3 regions of the Peribacillus sp. NPDC056705 genome follow, and region 3 is predicted to be linked to each of the others. Evidence: predicted binding sites of a transcription regulator. Region 3 holds the regulator's gene; each other region holds the start of a gene.
The links. The regulator LexA, encoded in region 3, represses DNA repair genes until DNA is damaged. The targets are predictions, from matches to a motif close to CGAACATATGTTCG.

Region 1 (5,619 bases), on a different contig from region 3:
AAGGGTACAAGCAATCAAGGGTATAAGCTTCGAAAAAGTAAAAGCGGTGTTTAGCAATGAGGAAGAGGTGGATTAAAATGAAGGAAAATAATCAGGGAATTATTGAGGAATTTGAAATTACGCCACATACACTAATGGTTTCACCAATCAATTACGGCAGTAAAATATATTCCCGTATCGTTGAAATGGAGGACGAGTTCATCTCCCCGTTTAAGCCCATGGAAATAATAAAGAAAAGCTGTGAGTTCTTCGGATCAAGCTATGAAGGACGCAAGAAAGGCACGAAACAGCTCATAAACATCACACATAAAGCACCGATCGCGATTGATCCGACCAGTTCGATTTTCTTCTTTCCGACTACATCTCCGTTGCGTCCTCAATGCATCTGGCTATCACATGAGCATGTGGCAACCTATGATCGCCTGGATTCCAAACATACAACCATCACATTCAGGAATAGACAAACCATCGATATAGCAGTATCATGCAGTTCTTTCGAAAACCAGCTGCACCGGACATCTTTTTTAAAAACGAAATTGATCCAGAGAATTGAGGAGACAAAGAGGAAATCCTTCTATCTGTTTTCCGATCCAAATGGGGCAAAGCCTTCAGAGGTTATGTCAAAGTATGTACCGCGTTAGAGGGTTTCAGGGATAACCATAAAAGAATGTAAATGGGATTCATTCAAAATTAAAGCAAGCCCTTCTTATTAAAGAAGGGCCCCGGAATTAATCCTCAAATAATTCATCCATTAAATCGTCAATCTCTTTTCTTAACTGCTTAGTGCCTTCTTTGGAAATGGTGATCGTATTACCATTGATAATCAGCATATCTCCTACTTTTGCTCCTTTGGGAAGGGCGCTTTTAGGAAAATCCTTTATGTCGCCGCCTTCGATTTCAACGACAGCGATCTTTCCCTCGAAGCGATCGATAATTCCTTGTATCATTTATTTCACCGTCTTTACAGTAATTTTCTGACCTGTAGAAGTAAAAATAATGTTACCTGATTTATCTGTGCGATAAGTTTTGGCTTTCACTGAATTCAACCGTTTTACAACAGTAGAAGTAGGGTGCCCATATCCATTTTTCCCTACACTGATTACAGCGTATTTCGGTTTTGCTTTGTTAATGAAAGCTGAACTTGTTGATGTTTTTGCACCATGATGGCCGACTTTGAGTACATCCACACTTGGTACCAGTTTTTTAGCCAGCATGTCTGACTCTGCTTTTACTTCAGCATCACCTGTAAACAAGAACGTTTTTTTGCCGTGTTTAAGTAAAAGGACTGCACTCCAATTATTTAAGTCAGACTTAGCATATTCTTTAACTGGTGCAATGAATTTAAGGGAATTATCCTTAGCTTTAGTGTTGATTTCCACGCCAGTCTGCGCCTTTTTTATTGTAAGCTTCTTCTGCTTAACAGCCGTTAAAAAGTCTTTGTATGCTTGTGTAGTATGAGAAACTTTAGGGGCATACACAGATTTAACATTAAGCGATTTAATCACATAAGCCAGACCGCCCACATGATCCGCATCTGGGTGAGTGGATACTAATGCATTAAGTGTTTTTACCTTTTGTTTTTTTAGGTAGGCTACAACTTCGTCGCCCTTTCCTTTACCGCCGCCATCGATTAAAACGTTTTCGTTACCTGTTTGGATAAGGATTGAATCCCCTTGTCCTACGTTGATGAAATGTACCTTCACATTTGAGGCTGCCTCGGTTGTTTTAAGTCCAGTGAATAAAGACAAAACAAGAACAGCGACCAGTAGAATATTTATTTTCTTCATTTTTTCCCCTCCAAATAATAATTTACCATGTTTAACCGAAAAAATGGGGATTTGGGCATGATTTTCTTGGTGATAAAAAAAGGGAGATGGGCGTCTGAATCATGGTTAGGTGAAATGGAACTAGGTATTTATGTCTAAGTGATAAAGCTATTAATTTACAGGTGAAAATCAATGGAAAATCTATTACTCCCAGAATTTTATAAGAAGAATGTTGAAAGTAATATAGAAAGTTAGGATTACCAACAAAATATTTTATTACAGAGAATGTTGATGAGTTTGTCTACTGCTTTTTTGGTTTGTACAATTTAAATGTTGATTTCCACTCCAGGAACTCGCTTTCAGCGAGCGGCCCCGGGAGCCTCCTCGGCGCTCTTTGCGCCTGAGGGGTCTCCCTTGGACACGCTTTTCTAAGCAGGAGTATCGCAGCTTTCGTTCCAATCAACTTTGTTTTAAAATTTAGATACAAATCCTTTTGGCTACAAATTAAACCATGCAAATAAAACATTGCATGGTTTTTATGAGAAATAAGGGATTGGGGAAATTTTTTTACGATTAAACAATGGGGGTATAAGTTTGTTGATGATTATTTCTTAATACAAAATATATAGACACCCACAATGCAACAACAATTTTGTTCAATGTTTCACAAACTATTCGCGAAAGGTTCTTATTTTTTTCTGAAAGTTCTTTTTTGATTTATACGTTTTATATCAAGAGATCGTTACTAGTAGATATAGGTATGGATATGCAATTAACAATCTTTTGCAAAAAAAACGTTATACGGACTCTAAAATGATAGTGTTGGCGAATGGTTATAATAGGCGTATAGGTGATTAAAATGACTAATTATGAACAGACGAGCCCGACCGGCCTATTATTCGTTAAGGAATGTGTCCTTAGAAATCGTTCAGTGCAAATCGTGAGTGATGTGATACACGGCAGGTAATGACATTGGTTACTTTAGCATTGATTTTTTTTTCCAAGCACCTCTTTCAATATAACTGTTTTCCTAACTTTCTCATCAATATGGGGAGTGCCCTTGGTTTGATGAGGGTGGAAACACCACTCCTACCTTTGCCAAGGAACATGTAGATAACTTTGATTTAAAGGTTCTCAAAACTAAAAGGTTAAGGATATATGCACTTTGATTACATAGGTTATGCCTTGATAGAAAAATGATATTTCATGGCGCTAATGTTTGTACTAGCCAATTATATTTTGATTATGGAATATTCATACAGGTGAATGTTACTTACAACGAAGGGCATCTGTATCCTTCCCGAAATGCTCCAAACACCCATATTTCACAAACATACCCATATTTCACAAACATACAAACATATAGTGGCGATGCCTGTAACCCGCTAATTCCTTGAACGGTGTTTTTTTTCGAAAAAGTAAGAACATAACAACTCTTCGGTTTTGTTGCGCAGGCGAGGATTGAAATAATTATGATGTTCCTCGTATCCTTTATATAAAAAACAATACATCGTGAAGGATTCATCGCGTTTGATTTCACTAACTTTAATATTCTCCTTGCGCAAATATCGCCTTACCTCGGCAAGTTCGTCTTGAACCACTTTTAAAATATGTTCGACTAGCTCCGAATAGGGCCTTTTTAATTTAAATGGACTAATTTCGATGACCTTGAGATCCCGGTTTAAGACTGTTATAACCATAGGGAGGTAGATGGCTTTTTCAATCATATTACGGTCATCTTCTGGAATGCGGGTCATCATGACCGCTCCTTTCTAATAGCACGGCTTTTAATATTAGTATGTATACCATGCAGGAAAAAGAACATTTGTTCTGTTTTTTATCCTAATGTATTTTCAGTGTATATGCAAGCTGATAAATCTAGAAATATTCGTTAACAAGATTATGTTTTCCGGAGTTAGGGAAAGTATGAAGGTATATGGGTAATAATTCTTGCAATTTCAGGGGAAAGTGATATATCTAAAATAAACAGTTTTTAATAAGTTTATGCTGCTTTGATAGCAGCATGTCGAGGGAGATAATTATGGATTTGGATACTATACGCGAGTGGTTTACACTTGATCATATATCTGCACTTATTCAGCAATATCGCTCATTCGGTCCAATTCCTGGGATCTTACTGCCGATGTTGGAAGCTTTTTTGCCCTTTTTGCCTTTAGTGGTGTTCGTGCTAGCTAACGCAACGGCTTTTGGGCTCTGGTGGGGCTTTTTATTTTCTTGGATTGGGGCGGTAGCGGGCTCTTATTTGATCTTTTGGATTATTAGAAGATATGGTCAAATGAGATTTTTCCGAGTTTTGCAAAAGCATAAACAGGTGCAGAGGTTGATGGTTTGGGTGGAAAGCCATGGATTCGGACCTTTGTTCATATTGCTCTGCTTCCCTTTTACACCTTCGGCCATCGTTAATATCGTGGCAGGACTTTCAAAAGTCAGTCCCTTGCAATATGGACTTGCAGTAGTGGGAGGGAAAGCGGTGATGATCTTTACGATCAGCTTCGTAGGTTACGATCTAGTATCCTTAATTCATAAACCTGTGCGTACGATCATTATCGGGATCGTCATCTTTATCCTATGGTATGTGGGGAAAAGACTTGAAGTCCGGTTAAATAAAAGCATGAAGAGGGAAGAGGGACAATAAATTAGTATATAAATGCAGTAGGGGTTGAACTAGATGGAAAAAACAAACAAGAATTCTTTATCCGATTGGATAAAACCAGCGATGATAGCTTTTGTTATTTACATCTTGATCCGTACATTTCTCTTTTCAAGCTATGATGTTGAAGGGAAGTCGATGCAGCCGACCCTAGAAGATGGAAATAAACTTGTCGTGAATAAAATCAATTACCATATTCATGATATCAACCGTTTTGACATTATTGTTTTTCATGCGAACTCACAAGAAGATTATGTTAAGCGAGTTATAGGCGTTGCAGGTGACCAAATTCGTTATAAAGATGATTGGCTTTACGTAAATGGTGAGAAAGTCGATGAGCCTTATCTTCAGAAATTCAAGGAAGGTTTCCCGGGACAGGATTTTACGGGTGATTTTACATTAAAAGAATTGACGGATGTGACCAAAGTTCCCGAGGGCAAGCTTTTTGTCATGGGTGATAATCGTCTTGAAAGTGCTGACAGCCGTCACTTTGGTTATATACCGGTTGAAAATGTTGTCGGTAAAGTGGATGTTCGATATTGGCCGGTCAAAGAATTCAATTATAGATTTACAGGTGAATGATCGTAGAAGCCCAAAAATTATGTGGGCTTTTTCTTTTGGGGAAAAACACGAACGTACGATTGGTGTTTTTTCAGGGGAAACGTTAAAATAATAGAAAGTAATTCTAATTGGAAACAGAAACCTAGTCATGGTTACTAAAGTATTTCTGGTATGATGGATCTAGATATTATGTTGTAAGGGGGAAAAAGAGATGTCACTCCGTTTTTTACTGGGAAGATCGGGTGCAGGGAAAACTTCGAATATATTGGGCGAAATTCGCTCCAAATTGGCAGAAGATCCCGAAGGAAATCCAATTATCTACCTCGTTCCTGATCAGATGACGTTTCTATCTGAATATAAATTAATTAAAACACCAGGCCTTGCCGGAATGATCCGGACACAGGTTTTTAGTTTTAGCAGGCTTGCTTGGCGCGTTCTTCAGGAGACCGGGGGGATGAGCCGGCTGCATTTGGACAGCGTTGGCGTTAATATGTTGATACGGAAGATCATGGATGATAAAAAGGAAGAATTAAAGATGTTTCGTCGTTCTGCTGATAAGCAGGGGTTCATTGCGCAGATGGAGCTAATGCTGGCTGAGTTCAAGCAGTATTGCATCCAACC
Region 2 (5,619 bases), on a different contig from region 3:
ACCAAAAAGACCAGTTTTCGGGGTCGGATTTTGGTTCCTTTGACTTTTAAAATGGCAGGTGTTTTATTTGACTGAGTTAGGTATTCGATTAAAGGAAGCTAGGGAAGCCAAAGGTCTTAGCTTGGATGATTTGCAGGAATTAACTAAGATTCAAAAGCGTTACCTCATTGGCATTGAAGAGGGAAATTACAGCATGATGCCTGGGAAGTTCTATGTACGGGCATTCATAAAGCAATATTGTGAAGCGGTCGGACTGGATTCAGAAGAGATTTTCGAACAATATAAGAGTGAGATACCATCGGTCTATAGCGAGGAATTGCCAGAACAGCTTTCAAGGGTCCAATCCCGGAAAACCATACCGGCAGGAAATTCAAAAGTTGTAGAAATGTTACCGAAGATTTTGGCTGCCGTTTTAGTCATTGGTGTGGCCGTATTGATTTGGGTGCTTGTATTGCATTATATGAGTAATCCGGATAACGATGGCAAAAAGGACCCAAAACAGAGCGATGCCGTGGGATACAATAAAAGTGAAGAGTTTAACAAAGAAGAAGAGAATGCAGACCAAAAACAGAATGAAGAAAAATCAGATTCATCTGATAAGAAGAATGAAGATGATGCAGTTGTCAAGGATGAAAAGAAAGAGCAAAACCTTGCCGTCACCAGTTCCAGCGGTAAAAATAGTACGTATGAATTAAAAAATACCGATACCTTTAAATTAAAGGTGACCTCCAAAGGCTCACCATGGGTAGGCATAAAAAATGGTGAAGGTAAGTTACTTTTCCAGGGCACTATCGACAAGGACAAGAGCCAGGAAATTGATTTCACCAATGAGAAAGAAGCTGTCATCAATATAGGCAGGGCATATGAAACTGAGATTTATGTGAATGATGAGAAGCTGGAGTATTCCATTTCACCGACTGAAGTGAATACGCAATTGGTTACGATACAATTTACGAAAGCCGAATAGTCATCTTATAGATGACTATTTTTGCTCTATATATACAATAGTAAGGCTGCAGTAAATGGTTTACCCGGCATATAAGATTGGATTTTGAGATAAGTTATACATATAAGCATTATTTTAGTCTAAGACGCATTGCCCAAATGGCACGCGTAAATTTTGGAGGTAAAAGTTTTGAATCTGCCTAATAAGATTACAGTAGCAAGAATCTGTTTAATACCAGTATTTTTAATCATCATGCTCGTTCCTTTTTCATGGGGGACACTAACTTGGGGAGAATACAGTTTGCCAGTGGCGCATCTGGCTGGAGCCATCCTCTTTATTATCGCTTCCACTACGGATTGGATCGATGGCCATTTTGCCAGAAAGTATAATATGATTACTGATTTAGGGAAATTTTTAGATCCATTGGCTGATAAACTTCTGGTTTCGGCTGCCTTAATCGTTTTGGTTGATCTAGATTTAATGTACGGTCAATCTTGGATTGCCATCGTGATCATAAGTCGTGAGTTTGCGGTCACCGGATTACGTTTGGTGTTAGCGGGTACGGGGGAAGTGGTTGCAGCGAACCAGCTTGGAAAAATTAAAACATGGGCACAAATTGTTTCTATATCGGCTTTATTGCTGCATAACCTTCCATTTGCCCTCATTTCACTTCCTTTTGCTAATATCGCATTATGGATTGCATTAATCTTTACAATCTGGTCAGGTTTGGATTATTTTATAAAAAACAAAGAAGTATTTGTTAATTCAAAGTAAAACGAATGGTGGTTTTGAAAAGATGGATGCAGAAATCATTGCAGTGGGCTCAGAGCTTCTTTTAGGGCAAATCAATAACACTAATGGAAGATTCTTATCGCAGCAGTTTGCGGAAATGGGGATCAACGTTTTTTACCATACTGTGGTCGGGGATAACGACCGCCGTTTACAACAAGCTATAGAAATCGCTGAATCAAGGGCAAATTTGATTGTCTTTACCGGTGGACTTGGTCCAACCAAAGATGATTTAACGAAAGAAACGATTGCTCGCCATATAGGGAAAAAGCTCGTTTTTAATGATGAAGCATTGCAATCCATTGAAGCCTACTTCCAAAAAAGGGAACGTCCGATGACGGAAAACAACAAAAAGCAGGCCCTCGTCTTAGAAGGCAGTGAAGTGTTGGCAAACGATCATGGGATGGCACCGGGAATGGTCTTGTCCAAATCTGGGATTACATATATGCTTCTACCTGGGCCGCCAAGTGAAATGGAGCCGATGTTTTTAAGTTATGGTTATGAAAAGATCATGAATAAATTGGAAAAGCATGAACGGATCGATTCCAAGGTTCTTCGGTTCTACGGTATAGGTGAAGCCGAACTGGAAACGGTGATTGAAGATCTCCTTGTCAATCAAACGAATCCGACAATTGCCCCGCTGGCAGCCGAAGGGGAAGTGACGTTAAGGATCACCGCTAAAGACTCATCTAAAGAAAAATGCGAAGAGCTTATTTTGGAAGCGGAAAAAGAAATTCTTAGCAGGGTCGGCAAGTTCCATTATGGAAGTGATAATACTTCGCTAATAAAGGAACTTGTAAAAGAATTAACGATCCGCAAGCTTTCAATTGCGGCAGCTGAAAGCTTGACCGGAGGGATGTTCCAAGAACAGCTGACAACCATCCCAGGCGCCGGTAAAGTTTTCAAAGGCGGAATTGTCTGCTATACGAATGATGCGAAGGCTAATGTCCTCGGCGTCAGTGATGATACCATATCCGAGTATGGAGTGGTCAGCGGTGAGTGTGCTATGGAAATGGCCTCTAATGTCCGGAACAAGCTCGATGCGGATGTAGGCATAAGCTTTACGGGCGTTGCAGGGCCGGATGAACAAGAAGGCAAGCCTGTAGGTACAGTATTTATTGGCATTTCCTATCGGGATGGAAACACTCATTTCAAGGAGTTGAATCTTTCAGGAAGCAGGGCACAAAACCGTATTCGGAGTGTGAAATACGGCTGTCATTACCTATTAAGGGATTTATAAACGCTATAAGCAGAGCTTTTTACAGCTCTGCTTTTTATTTGGTTTTAGAAGTTTGTTTCTTGAAAAATAGGGAAAAAAGAAAAAAGTTAATTCAATGAAATTGTTTTTTTTAGGGAGTAAGTGAAACGAAATGGAGATTTCCTTTAGATAAAACGCTTTTTCACAAAGAATATCCCGAAAGAAAAAAACGAATGAATGTTCGACTTTTTGCTTGGCAAAATAGTAAAAAGAGTATATAGTAAAGATAGGTTTTGAGACAGGGTACAAACCTTGATCTCAAATAATTGCTAACGTAAGTACACCTTTAATCGGACAGCCGATTATTTGAATATAGAGGAGGAAATTGAGTGAGTGATCGTCAAGCGGCTTTAGATATGGCGTTAAAACAAATTGAAAAACAATTTGGTAAAGGTTCTATTATGAAACTTGGGGAACAGTCTGATCGTAGGATTTCAACGATTTCAAGCGGTTCATTAGCATTGGACGTAGCATTGGGAGTGGGAGGATATCCAAGAGGCCGGGTCATTGAGATATATGGACCTGAAAGCTCCGGTAAAACGACTGTTGCATTACATGCTATTGCAGAGGTACAAAAGACTGGCGGCACGGCTGCATTCATTGATGCCGAGCATGCTTTAGATCCAGCATATTCAGAAAAACTTGGTGTGAATATCGATGAGTTACTGCTTTCACAGCCTGATACGGGTGAACAAGCCTTAGAGATCGCTGAAGCGTTAGTTCGAAGTGGAGCGGTGGATATCATTGTCATTGACTCGGTGGCAGCACTTGTTCCTAAAGCTGAAATCGAAGGCGAAATGGGAGATTCCCATATGGGTCTTCAAGCCCGGATGATGTCTCAGGCACTTAGAAAACTGTCTGGTTCCATTAATAAATCAAATACCATTGCCATTTTCATTAACCAAGTCCGTGAAAAAATCGGTGTTATGTTTGGGAATCCGGAAACGACTCCTGGTGGCCGGGCATTGAAGTTCTATTCAACTGTTCGTCTGGAAGTGCGCCGTGCGGAACAATTAAAACAAGGTAATGAAATCGTCGGTAATAAAACGAAAATCAAAGTTGTAAAAAACAAGGTTGCCCCACCATTCCGTCAAGCAGAAGTTGACATCATGTATGGTCAAGGGATTTCACAGGAAGGTGAAATCATCGATATGGGTGCTGATCTTGATATCGTCCTTAAAAGCGGCTCGTGGTATTCATACAATGAAGAGCGTGTCGGACAAGGTCGCGAAAATGCGAAGCTGTTCTTGAAAGAAAATCAGGATATCGCTCAGGAAATTTCTCGGAAAATCAGAGATCACTATAATCTCGATGGAGAGCATGAATTACCGCCAGAAGAAAATGAACCAGAAGAGCATTTTGAACTGCTTGATTAATGATATTTGGAAAAGGCCTAAGCTTGTTTGCTTAGGCCTTTTCTGTATATTTTGAGAAAAGTGCGAAATTTCCAGCGGATTAATGGGCATCGAAATCAGATTTACAGACTTCTTCCATAATGAATGCTGTAGATTATGATGGTTATTATCAAGAAAACTTGAATAATCATTGATACAAAGGGACAAACGCTTGACAATAAAAATTCTCAACTATACAATTAATATGTATATTTTACAATTTTTCAAACTAAAATTTTGAAAATTAAGTGCTGTATATTGAATTTATGTGCAATGTACTTGCCGACAGTTCAACATTTTATGTAAAAAGTTCATAGCAAGGGGAGGTGAAACGATGGAACCCATGACAATCATCTTCACTTTGCTTGGCCTAATCGTCGGTGCAGTTGTTGGTTATTTTATTCACAAATCAAAATTTGAGAGTAGAATAGCAGGGGCAAAGGGCTCTGCAGAACACATCCTTGAGGATGCAAAACGTGAAGCGGAAGCACTTAAGAAAGAAGCCTTGTTGGAAGCAAAAGATGAAATTCATAAAGTTCGTGCCGATTCGGATCGGGAAGCCCGTGAAAGAAGGAACGAATTACAAAAACAAGAAAATCGGTTATTGCAAAGAGAAGAGAATCTGGACCGCAAGGATGAAACGTTAGACAAACGTGAGAGCCTTTTGGAGAAAAAAGAAGATTCTCTAAACCAAAGACAACAGCATATTGAAGAGATGGAAAGCAAAGTGGACGAGACGGTTCGTAAGCAGCAAACAGAGCTTGAACGTGTTTCCGGTTTAACTCGTGAAGAAGCTAAAGCAATCATTATCGACCGAATGGAAAACGAGCTGGCTCACGATGTAGCGCTTATGATTAAAGAAAGTGATACCCGTGCCAAAGAAGAAGCTGATAAAAAAGCAAAAGAAGTCCTTTCTCTTGCCATTCAGCGTTGTGCGGCTGATCATGTTGCAGAAACCACCGTTTCTGTAGTAAATCTTCCAAACGATGAAATGAAAGGACGTATAATCGGACGTGAAGGACGAAATATCCGGACGTTAGAAACGCTAACAGGTATTGACCTTATTATTGATGATACTCCTGAAGCTGTCATTTTATCCGGATTCGATCCAATTAGACGGGAAACGGCACGCTTGGCTCTTGAGAAACTTGTTCAGGACGGACGGATCCATCCGGCTCGCATTGAAGAAATGGTTGACAAAGCAAGACGTGAGGTAGATGAACATATTCGTG
Region 3 (5,619 bases):
ACGGTGAAACGGAATATCATGGGATCAATGATATGTATACCAAGGCGTATGAAGCAGGCTACCAAACGGTTTTTGTTCAGCTTCATGATTCGGCTGGAAATGGATCAGCGAGCCAATATGATAACGGAAGGCTTTTAGCTCAAATGCTTTCAGAAATCAGTAACCATTTCGGGGGCGAAAAAGTAAATATTATAGCTCACAGCAAAGGGGGGACAGACACCCAAGCGGCTCTAGTACACTATGGAGCACACCAATATGTTGGAAGGGTGATCACTTTAGCTTCCCCTCATCATGGTTCTTACCTTGCTGATTTGGCTTATAGCTGGTATGCGGGCTGGCTTGGTTCCCTATTAGGTCAAAAAGATGATGGAACTTATTCTTTACAAGTTGGTAAAATGGCGGAATTTCGTTCTGTCACGGATAACCATGTTAACTCTCGTAAAAACATGTATTTCACTGTGGCAGGCATGAACAGAGGCCCGGTTCTTTCAGCTTTATCAATGGGTGGACAATATTTATCTTCTTATGGGGAAAATGATGGTCTAGTAAATGTATGGAGTACAAAAATACCTTACGCAACACATTTATTTACGGATCCAAACTTTGATCACGACAATATCCGAGTCGGTTCAGCTGTATTTTCAAGAATTGAACCCTATTTAAGGAGTGCTACCACCGCTGGGATCCCTGGATTTAATGTCAATTATAAAGAACGAGTTGAAGATGATGTCATTACAACCGCACTTGCTCAAACCGTTATGGGTGATGCCCTGAAACAAAATGTTTGGAATGAACAAAGTTTCCATGTAAATGAATCAGCCCCGGGTAATATAACCATATATACAGCCTCAGATGATGTCGAGGTTGAATTGATTTCTCCATCAAATAAAAAATATTCACCTTCCTTAAAGGTTAATTCAGCCCAAAATGAAACTTCCTTTTTTAATGGTGCAACCATCCGGACATTCAATAGAAACAACCTCGAAATCGGTGACTGGAAGGTGCGAATGAAGACTAAATCGCCAAAAGACGCCTACCTGTTCACAGCTCAATTTAACGAAAAGAATCCCATTACATTAAGTATGGCCGGAAAAGTTAAGCAAAAAGATGCAAAATTTTTAATAAAGAATCCAATGAATGATAAAAAAACGCCAAACAGCACAACTTTTTTGGTTCGCTTAGTAGATGAAACCGGTAATGAAATTAGTGAGAAAAGCTCAATTAAGGTACTGGAGACCGAAAATTTTACTGGTACCCTTCCAGAAGTGCCTAAGTCAGGTGTTTATAATGTAACCATTGACGTCAAGGAAAAAAATGTGGATGGCACTGAAAGAACCCGGACTCTGGTTCGTTCGGTCTATATCGAGAAATAGTGAAATGCCTTCTTATTGAGAAGGTATCAAATTCGAAGGAAAGTCAGTTTGAGTACGGTTTTTTTCTAAAAGAACATTCAATTTTTCTTTTAAAATCATGGTTCGGGATAAGTGCATTTCGAACCTCTTTTTTACCGATTAATACCTTTATTTAATTGAAAAGGTATTTTGTGGGTAATGTATAATGGTATGGTTAACATGAGAGTTGGTTATTCAGCCAAAGGAAAATTAAGGTCGCAATTGTTAATTTAGATATTGATTTAACTGTTGCTCGATGGGGATAGAAGCCAGTCGGGCTTGTGGCAATACAAGAGATTGATGAATTGCAGCGAGACAACGGGTTTAATCTGTCTTTTGATAAGATTCTCTATAAGACAAAATACCTGTTTTAAGTGCAGCATAATTGCCAATGCTTGCATAGCCATAAAACCAGCCCATGAAAATCCCTGCAACCAAGTGATGACGATGACTGATGAAAATGGAAATGAACAAGCCAAGACCCAAAGCGATGGTAGGGATGAATTTTGGGCGAATATGAAATATGACCTTAATTAGTTGAGTAAGAATCATGATGATAGGAATGGCTATTACTGCATCCCAAAAGTTTGTATGGATGGTTGGGAAGTCCATAATTTCACCACCTTAAATAGAAGTTTTCAAAATTAATTTTTACTTTTTATCAAGGCTTTATACTATAATAAAAAAATTCATATTTAAAACTAATATATCAAAGGTTATGCAACCAGGTTTTGAAGATTTTCAGAGTTCAATTTTAAAGCCGTCAATCCATATAATTATATGGATTGACGGCTTTTTCTAGTTGGCCGCGGGAATGGTTTAAAACAACTCGGAAAGAGCCAACATAAACAATCGAATACCACATCGGTGTGCCCGTTCAAGGATGGAACAAATTCAGGAAATACCCATCTTGGGAAGAAAGTCTTCGAGATCTTGCCAATCTATACGTAAACGGGACGTCATGAAATGGAAGTCTATATACAGCTGTCATTGGAGAAAAAAACATCCAAAGCAATATTCGATGCGGGGTATGCCTCGGATCCGAAATATACAGAAAAACTGGTGAACCTTATAAAAACAAGCGATTTAACTAAATATGAAGCAAGTAACGAGGAAGTTTATCATATTGTCAGTAAAGGGGATTCCGTCTCTGCGCTTGGAAAAGCATATGATTCTACACAAGTGAAGATTCAATAGTGGAATGGCTTGGTCGAACTTTACCTTATTAAAGTGAATCATTAAGAATGACATGAAATTTTAACTGGGAACGGTATTTCAACGCTCTCCTTTTTTTGAATGAGCTTCTTTCCAAAGTATTTATATCAAGAGGGATAGTGAACCGTACATCCGTTATAAAAGATGTAATATTCACATGAAAATAGATTCTATTAAAAAATATATCAAAACCTACTCTTCCATATGCATATTGAGAGAATTCGGGACATAAATTAAACAAACAAAAAAAGCGCGGTTAGCGCTTTTAGTGTATTTGTCTATATAAGCCTATTACTTTTCCAAGTATCGAAACATCTCGTAAAATAATTGGTTCCATATTTGAATTCTCGGGCTGAAGCCTTATGTAATCCGGTTCCTTAAAGAATCGTTTTACAGTGGCTTCATCATCTTCCGTCATGGCCACGACGATATCTCCATTATTGGCATTGCTTTGTTGTTTCACGATGACATAGTCTCCATCATGAATTCCAGCTTCGATCATACTTTCACCCATGATTTCCAGCATGAATACATGGTCATCATGCGGAACCATGCTTTCGGGAAGCGGAAAGTATTCTTCTATGTTCTCGATGGCCGTTATAGGCATGCCCGCTGTTACTTTTCCAAGTAACGGAACGTTCACGACATTGGCTTTTGGAATATTGTTCGCTTCCTCCGAATTCATTATTTCAATGGCCCTTGGCTTGGTTGGGTCACGTCTAATCAGGCCTTTACTCTCCAGGCGGGATAAATGTCCGTGTACTGTTGAACTTGATGCAAGTCCCACTGCTTCGCCAATCTCCCGTACGGAAGGTGGATACCCTTTTTGGCGAACCTCTTCTTTAATGAAATCAAGAATATCTTGCTGCCGTTTTGATAGTTTAGTCATTAGTGCACCTCTTCCCCAATGTTCTTTGCTATATTATAGCATGGCCCCCAACTCTATACAAACATAAGTTCGAATTTTGTTGTTGACTGAAACAAACGTTCGTATTATAATTTGGTCATAACATACGAACGAACATTCGCTTTGGAGGGATATTTATGAAAAAATTATACAAAAATTATATTTATACGATTCTATTAGCGGGATCAGTATTTATCTTTTCAATTTTATTCTCTTGTACATTGAACAATGATCAAAAAAATGATTTCCTTTCTATAGAAGTAAGTGAAGGTGACACCCTATGGGGAATTGCCGAAGAATATGAAGAAGCAAATTTGACAAAAAAAGAATTCATTGGTTGGATAGAAGAGCATAATGGAGTAAGGGCAGATTCGATTAAACCCGGTCAAGTCATCGTCATACCGGTTAAAGGGGAAGAACTTGTCCAGAATTTGGCCAGTGAGCAGTAAGCAGTGAAGGTAGGGTATTATGAAAGCGGTAATCTATTGTAGGGTCAGCACAGAAAAAGAGTCACAGGAAACATCATTGGCAAGGCAGGAAGATGAATTAGTCAAATTGGCAGAAAAGATGGATGTTGAAGTCATTTCCATAATAAAAGAACAGGCTAGTGGTTATGAGTTAAATAGGGATGGCATTTTTGACATGCTCGAACTATTTAAAACCAAAGAAGCTGAAGTACTATTAATCCAGGACGAAACGAGGCTGGGAAGAGGGAATGCCAAAATAGCCCTTTTCCATGTCATCCTTAAAGAAGATGTGAAAATTTATACGCTCTCACACGATGGCGAACTTGAGCTATCGGATTCGGATGCGATGGTCATCCAGATTGTCGGAATTGTAGAAGAATATCAAAGGAAACTACATAATCTAAAAATAAAGCGCGGGATGATAAGGGCCGTTGAAAAAGGGTATCGTCCTCAAAAAAATCTTCAGAATCAAAGGAATTCCACCGGAAGGGACCGTAAGGAGATTCCTATAGAAGAAATTATTAAGCTTCGGGCCAATGGATTGACATTTGCAGAGATCGCAGCAACTTTGAGGGGCTTTGGATACAATGTTTCTAAGGCTACAGTGAATAGGCGTTTTCTCGAACATCAATTGAATACACTGGAAAGTCAATCATAGAACTTGTAATTTCGCTATTTTTTTAATACCATGACAATATCCGCAGATTATGAAGGAGCGAAATTATGTTATCAAAAGAAAAATTAGCCCGTATTAATGAACTTTCTAAAAAGGCAAAGGCTGAAGGTTTGACGGAAGTTGAGGCGAAAGAGCAAACCCAATTGAGAAGTGAGTATTTGGAAACATTCAGAAAGTCCATGACCAATACGTTGGAGCATGTGAAAGTCGTCGATCCAGAAGGTAATGATGTCACTCCTCAAAAGATAAAAAATATAAAAGAAAAAAGAAACTTACATTAATAATGCTTGGATTCTTCTGATGGAACATTCCATTTGAAGATTCTATTAGCATTTAGGAGTAAAAAGAGAGTGCATTCATGTATGTATTCTCCTATTTAGTTTAATCTAAATAGGGGGCTTCTCTTATTTCTAGAAAATTGTAATATTGGGGCAGTAAATAGTGATTTTAGTTGTGATATTAAGCTTGTCAATATAATATAAAGAGGTACATTACAGGAAGGGATGTTTTTACGATATGTTAGATAAATTAGATGCACTTTCTATTAATACGATTCGTACATTATCGATTGATGCAATTGAAAAGGCTAATTCTGGCCATCCAGGTATGCCAATGGGTGCAGCGCCGATGGCGTATAAACTATGGACCGAATATATGAACCATAACCCGAAAAATCCAGAATGGTTTAATAGAGACCGCTTTGTTCTTTCTGCTGGTCATGGGTCTATGCTGTTATACAGCCTTCTTCATCTATCGGGCTATGGCTTATCTATCGATGATTTGAAAAGCTTCCGCCAATGGGGCAGTAAAACCCCAGGACATCCTGAATACGGACATACGGCTGGTGTAGATGCAACTACTGGGCCGCTTGGACAAGGTATCGCAATGGCAGTCGGAATGGCAATGGCAGAACGTCACTTGGCAGAAAGCTATAACCGCGATTCTTATAATGTGGTCGATCAT

Region 1: ACFRAK_RS14180 (YhjD family protein) is a predicted target of LexA. The motif match lies at 3,585-3,598, and genes of this name have one in related genera.
Region 2: recA (recombinase RecA) is a predicted target of LexA. The motif match lies at 3,164-3,177, and genes of this name have one in related genera.

The regions. Positions count from the first base shown of each region.
Region 1 is NZ_JBHTYI010000009.1:152,374-157,992, reverse strand. It holds gene ACFRAK_RS14195 (competence protein ComK) at 78-641, shown strand; gene ACFRAK_RS14190 (DUF3006 domain-containing protein) at 729-947, opposite strand; gene ACFRAK_RS14185 (ComEC/Rec2 family competence protein) at 948-1,787, opposite strand; gene ACFRAK_RS14180 (YhjD family protein) at 3,152-3,523, opposite strand; gene ACFRAK_RS14175 (TVP38/TMEM64 family protein) at 3,808-4,422, shown strand; gene lepB (signal peptidase I) at 4,456-5,019, shown strand; gene addB (helicase-exonuclease AddAB subunit AddB) at 5,210-5,619, shown strand, end outside.
Region 2 is NZ_JBHTYI010000003.1:46,520-52,138, reverse strand. It holds gene ACFRAK_RS04915 (DUF3388 domain-containing protein) at 1-50, shown strand, start outside; gene ACFRAK_RS04910 (RodZ domain-containing protein) at 68-967, shown strand; gene pgsA (CDP-diacylglycerol--glycerol-3-phosphate 3-phosphatidyltransferase) at 1,136-1,720, shown strand; gene ACFRAK_RS04900 (competence/damage-inducible protein A) at 1,743-2,975, shown strand; gene recA (recombinase RecA) at 3,323-4,369, shown strand; gene rny (ribonuclease Y) at 4,722-5,619, shown strand, end outside.
Region 3 is NZ_JBHTYI010000008.1:48,190-53,808, forward strand. It holds gene ACFRAK_RS12735 (esterase/lipase family protein) at 1-1,373, shown strand, start outside; gene ACFRAK_RS12740 (hypothetical protein) at 1,716-2,003, opposite strand; gene ACFRAK_RS12745 (hypothetical protein) at 2,358-2,588, shown strand; gene lexA (transcriptional repressor LexA) at 2,872-3,495, opposite strand; gene yneA (cell division suppressor protein YneA) at 3,651-3,962, shown strand; gene ACFRAK_RS12760 (YneB family resolvase-like protein) at 3,982-4,638, shown strand; gene ACFRAK_RS12765 (DUF896 domain-containing protein) at 4,704-4,937, shown strand; gene tkt (transketolase) at 5,173-5,619, shown strand, end outside.